2 regions of the Enterobacter mori genome follow, and region 2 is predicted to be linked to the other one. Evidence: predicted binding sites of a transcription regulator. Region 2 holds the regulator's gene; the other holds the start of a gene.
The links. Region 2 encodes PhoB, which activates phosphate uptake and scavenging genes when phosphate is short. Its sites were predicted from a motif close to CTGTCATAAAACTGNCNNAT; they were not measured.

Region 1 (3,151 bases), 1.0 Mb from region 2:
TTGGTGAACGGAAGAACAATGCGCCAGATAACTTCCCAGGTGGTGCAGCCGATGCCGTAGGCCGACTCTTTCATCATCACCGGGGTTTGCTCGAAGACATCGCGCATCACCGCCGCAATGTACGGAATAATCATGATGGCGAGGATCACACCCGCAGCCAGAATACCGATACCGAATGCAGGGCCAGAGAACAAGGCGCCAACAAACGGGATGGTGGAGAGAACGTTGCCGACTGGCTCCTGGAAGTAGGTCGCGAACAGCGGCGCAAAGATAAACAGGCCCCACATGCCGTAAACGATACTTGGAATGGCCGCCAGCAGTTCGATAGCGATACCGAGCGGGCGTCGCAGCCAGCCAGGCGCCAGCTCCGTCAGGAACAGGGCAATACCAAAGCTCACCGGAACCGCAATCAGCAGGGCGATGAACGAGGTCACCAGCGTGCCATAAATCGGCACCAGGGCGCCGTAGATGTCGTTCGGCGCGTCCCACTCTTTAGTCCACAGGAAGGAGAACCCAAATTTCTGGATGCTCGGCCAGGAGGAGAAAATCAGAGACACGATAATGCCGCCCAGCAGCAATAGCACAATCAGCGCAGCCAGTCTGACCAGCGCGCTGAAAATCATGTCACCTTTTTTACCCGGAGGGTTAAATGCAGGCTTGGTTGCAGCCATAAATTACTCTTCTGTTAAACGCGTTTACGAAATCGCCGGGTGGCGCTTACGCTTACCCGGCCTACAGTCGGAACCGTAGGGCGGGTAAGCGTAAGCGCCACCCGCCATTTTCGTCAGAATGCTAAATTAATACAATGCTTTACCGCTGCTGTCTTTCACGTTGGTTTTCCATGCAGCACGAATCTGCTCAACCACGCTGTCCGGCAGGCTGGCGTAATCCAGGTCGTTAGCCTGCTTGCCGCCGTTTTTGTATGCCCAGTCGAAGAACTTCAGCACTTCCGCACCCTGCTCTGGTTTCTTCTGATCTTTGTGGACCAGAATGAACGTCGTAGAGGTGATTGGCCACGCGTCGTCCCCTTTCTGGTTGGTCAGGTCTTGCGCGAAGGATTTGCTCCAGTCAGCGCCTTTTGCGGCGTTAGCAAAGTTCTCTTCGGTCGGGCTAACCGGTTTACCGTCAGCTGAAACCAGTTTGGTGTAAGCCAGGTTGTTCTGCTTAGCGTAGGCGTATTCTACGTAACCGATGGAGCCAGGCAGACGCTGTACGAACGCGGCGATACCGTCGTTACCTTTACCGCCCAGACCGGTTGGCCAGTTAACGGTAGAGCCGGAGCCGACTTTAGATTTCCACTCTTCGTTCACTTTCGCCAGATAGCTGGTGAACACGAAGGAAGTACCGGAACCGTCAGCACGACGAACCACAGCGATGTTCTGCGAAGGCAGCTTAACGCCCGGGTTCAGTTTGGTGATGGCTTCGTCATCCCATTTCTTGATTTTGCCCAGGTAGATGTCACCCAGGGTTTTGCCGTCCAGCACCAGCTCGCCTGATTTCAGGCCAGGGATGTTAACAGCCAGCACAACGCCGCCGATCACGGTCGGGAACTGGAACAGGCCTTCCTGATTCAGTTTTTCATCAGACAGTGGGGCATCTGACGCGCCGAAATCAACGGTATTCGCGGTAATTTGTTTTACGCCACCGGAGGAGCCGATACCCTGATAGTTAACCTTGTTGCCGGTTTCTTTCTGGTAGGTATCCGCCCATTTGGCATACACCGGCGCAGGGAAGGTTGCACCGGCACCTGTCAGGCTTGCTGCTGCAAATACAGAGAAAGCGCTCATGGATAAGGTCGCGGCGACAACAGTTGCGACAGTGGTACGCATAACTTTCATAATGTCTCCTGCAAGGATTTCGTAAATCATTGTTTAAGTGGCTACGATGAGCAAAATAGGACAAACAGGTGACAGATAAATGTACGAATTATGACAGTTTTATGACAATGCACGCATGCACTTTAACCTCATGAATAAAAACATGATTTTATTTTTCGCAATGCAGCGTTATGAAAGGAAGTGTGGTTCAGAATGTAAAAAATGACAATGACTGTAATATGTAACAGGGGCGGAAATATTTCGCCCCTGTGTTTATTCAGTTGGCGATCTCCAGCGTGATAGTGGCGTAGGCGTCAAAGGTCCCCGGCCTGGGCTGAGCGCCTGTCGCACTGGCTGGCGCCGCGGAAAACGTCAGCGAGTTGGTTTCTGCCCCCTGATTGTTCGCCCCCCTGTCCATACTCATGCTGCCGCCGTTCACATTCACCGCGCGGTCGGCCTTGTCATAAATGACAATCCCGACATCATCGTTACCGTTCACTTTCATCATTGTGGCGCTGGAGTCAACCGGGTCGGCATGAAGGGAGGAGTAGACGATATTTTCATCCCTTATTCCGGTGCACTGGACGAGGATGGTTTTGGTCACCTTGTGGCTGGAAACGGGCGTGCCCTGCACCGCAGAAAACGCCGTGGCAGGGATCTTACCAAAATCGATCTCCAGCGACTGCCCCGCCGCAATCTCACAGTTTTGCGGCGCGACGATATCACCTGAAATACGAATTTCGGCCAGCTTGTCGGTACTCGCTAAAGAGGATTGCTCGTCTATTCCGCCGTACAGATCCGCGACGACGGTGCCCGGTACCGTCACTTTGCCGATAAAAGGTTTGTTAACCAGAAACGACAGCTTGATCTCCGATCCCGTATCCAGTATCGCCTGGCTGCCTTCTTCTCCATCCGCATAGCAGTACATACCTGAGGTCACGCGATTTGGTTCCGCAGAAAAGGGAACGGGGATGAATTCACGGCCCAGTACATGGATCGAAGTGGCAATACTCAGATTTTCATTCAATGTATTGTAAGTGTAGCCGTCTCTTGTCGTATCCATGTTCAAAGGCGAGGTAGCCGTATAGTAGATACTCCGAAATGTGGTGGTATAGCGACCAAGGCAATTACACTGAACTTTATAAGTGCTCGGTGACGAAAGTGTTTTTAGATCTCTTATCTCCATACCCGCTTTATTTTTATCAGCGGGTATTTGCTGATTATTCACATTCAGATTGTAGAGATAGGTTCCACCCACTGCATGGCAGATCCCATCCCCCGCAAGCGCAGCCTTGCTCCACGTACTGAACAAAAGCGTCATTACAACAAACAGC
Region 2 (3,151 bases):
ACCCATGGCTAATCATGCGAACAAAAAAGCATCAACCGTATAATATTCACACGCGTTTCGCTTGACTGCAAAGCAAACGGGCCAGCAAATGCTGACCCGTGGAAAGGTAAAATGACACGCCTGCCGTCAGGCGATCTTTTTGGCAATTAATCGTTCCGGAATAACAAAGCTGAAGCGGGTTCCTTTACCCAGCGTACTCTGAATATCAAGACGGCTTTCATGATGATTCACCGCGTGTTTCACAATCGCCAGCCCCAGACCGCTTCCCCCGGTCTGCCGCGAGCGCGCTTTATCCACACGGTAGAATCGCTCGGTCAGACGCGGTATGTGCTCAGGGGCAATCCCCGGCCCGTTGTCCTCAACGCTAAACTCAGCGCCCGCGGTCACACGCTGCCAGCGCACCACGATATGGGTCCCCTCCGGCGTATGATTCACCGCGTTATACACCAGGTTGGAGATGGCGCTGCGCAGCTCATCTTCACTGCCGAGCACCTTCAGGGCGCTGTCGACCTCAAAGCTAATTTGATGTTTTTTATGGCTTAACGTTTGCGCTTCCCGCTCCACCACCCGCAGCATCATCGGCACGTCGATGGTGTCATTCAGTGCCAGTGAAGGTGCGGCTTCAATCTTCGAGAGCGTCAGCAGCTGCTTGACCAGACCTTCCATACGGTGCGTTTGCTCGCGCATGGTGTGCAGCGCTTTTTCACGCGGCGCACCTTCGAGCGTTTGCTCCTGCATCATCTCCAGGTAGCCCTGAAGCACGGTCAACGGGGTGCGTAATTCGTGGCTCACGTTTGCGAAGAAGTTGCGTCTCGCCCCTTCCAGCTGGTGCATCTGGGTGACATCCCGCGCCACCATCAGCCACTGTCGATCGCTGTAAGGCATCACGCGGATTTCCAGATGGCGCCCGTTGTTGAGCCTCAGATTGTGCGGCCCCGTAAAATCACGTTTTTTCAGATACAGCGTGAACTCCGGATAACGCAGCAGGTTAAGAATATTTTGCCCATTATCGTCCGGCCAGCGCAGGCCCAGCAGCTGTTGCGCCAGGCCGTTACACCAGAAAATCGTGCCTTCTTCAGTGGTCAGAATGACGGCATCCGGCAGCGACTCCGCGCCGCTGCGAAAGCGTTTGATTAAGCTTCCCAGCTCGCGACGACGTTTTTTATTACGCATCTGCATCTGGTGCAGGCCATACAGCAGCGGTTCCCAGCTCCCGCTTCCCGGCGGAGGGGTCATGCTTCTGTCCACCCACAGCCACCAGGAGAGGCGCAGTAAGTTCCAGAAATGCCAGACTAATAACCCGGTCACTGCCGCCAGCAAAAACCAAGGCAGATGCCCAAAGATGGCCCCCAGAATAAAGGCCGGAATACAGCATAAGATCAGTTCAAAGACGAGCCTTTTCCATGACAGACGTTCCAGCACGCGTCACACTCCTGTCACTGTTCAGAAACGGGTCGAAAAACGATAACCCGTACCGCGGACCGTCTGCACCATGCGATCGTGACCGCTCAGCTCCAGTGCTTTACGCAGGCGGCGAATATGCACATCAACCGTCCGGTCTTCCACATACACGTTAGTTCCCCAGACGTTATTCAGCAACTGCTCGCGGCTGTATACGCGTTCCGGGTGGGTCATGAAGAAGTGCAGGAGTTTAAATTCGGTAGGCCCCATGTCGAGGGGATTTTCGCCCGTCATCACGCGGTGTGAGGTGGGGTCAAGGCTCAGGCCCTGCATCTCAATCACCTCTTCTACCGCCATCGGCGAAATGCGGCGCATAACGGCTTTGATGCGAGCAACCAGTTCTTTGGGGGAGAACGGCTTGGTGATGTAATCGTCCGCGCCGGTTTCCAGACCGCGCACGCGATCCTCTTCTTCACCGCGCGCTGTGAGCATGACCACCGGAATATCGCGGGTCATCGCTTCACGTTTTAGATGTTTGATAAACTGCAGTCCAGAGCCGCCAGGCAACATCCAGTCAAGCAGAATCAGATCGGGCCAGGGTTCATTCAGCTGGTTCACCGCGCTGTCATAATCTTCCGCTTCAACCGGCTGGAAGCCATTTTGTTCGAGCACGAAGCACACCATTTCACGAATTGGAGCTTCATCTTCTACGACCAGAATACGTCTCGCCATACTTTGCCCTGTCTTATCTTATTTAAGTTACAAGTTTGTAATGCGGCGTCATTATGCGTCAGATTTATGACAGATTTATGAAAAACCTTACCACTATAAATGGCAAACTGTTGTTTTATTACAGCGGTTATTTTCCACTCCCTGACAGTTTATAATCCTGCTTTCTCAATTTTGCCACGGAACAGCTATGCGCATACTTCACACCTCGGACTGGCATCTGGGTCAAAATTTTTACAGCAAAAGCCGTGCGGCTGAACATGAAGCCTTCCTGAACTGGCTGCTGGAGACGGCCCAGACGCACGAGGTGGACGCGATTATTGTGGCGGGTGATATCTTCGATACCGGTTCACCTCCCAGCTATGCGCGTGAGCTCTATAACCGTTTCGTGGTGAATCTGCAGCAGACCGGCTGTCATCTGGTGATTGTCGCCGGAAATCACGATTCTGTGGCCACGCTGAATGAATCCCGCGATATTCTGGCGTTTCTCAATACCACCGTGGTGGCCAGCGCCGGACATGCCCCGCAGATCCTGAAAAAACGTGACGGCACGCCGGGAGCGGTGCTGTGTCCCATTCCGTTTTTGCGTCCGCGCGATATCGTACAAAGCCAGGCGGGACTTTCCGGCGGCGAAAAGCAACAGCATTTATTACAGGCTATCACTGATTATTATCACCAGCAGCATACCGATGCCTGCGCCCTGCGCGGCGAAGCGGCAATCCCGGTGATTGCGACCGGGCATCTCACTACCGTTGGGGCCAGTAAAAGTGACGCCGTACGTGACATCTATATCGGCACGCTGGATGCCTTCCCGGCGCAGAACTTCCCGCCAGCCGACTACATTGCGCTCGGACACATTCACCGCGCGCAGATCGTCGGCGGCTGCGAGCATATCCGCTATTGCGGCTCACCCATTTCACTCAGCTTCGATGAAACAGGCAAAGCCAAATCCGTGCATCTGGTCAGTTTTACCGACGGTAAACTCAGCGCTGTCGAGACGCTGGACGTGCCCGTTACCCAA

Region 1: the regulator PhoB is predicted to act here: its motif matches at 1,927-1,946, upstream of pstS (phosphate ABC transporter substrate-binding protein PstS).

What each region holds. Positions count from the first base shown of each region.
Region 1 covers NZ_CP104285.1:4,758,965-4,762,115, reverse strand. Annotated here, with positions in the region: gene pstC (phosphate ABC transporter permease PstC) at 1-671, opposite strand, end outside; gene pstS (phosphate ABC transporter substrate-binding protein PstS) at 798-1,838, opposite strand; gene stgD (fimbrial protein StgD) at 2,095-3,138, opposite strand.
Region 2 covers NZ_CP104285.1:976,318-979,468, reverse strand. Annotated here, with positions in the region: gene phoR (phosphate regulon sensor histidine kinase PhoR) at 127-1,422, opposite strand; gene phoB (phosphate response regulator transcription factor PhoB) at 1,444-2,133, opposite strand; gene sbcD (exonuclease subunit SbcD) at 2,321-3,151, shown strand, end outside.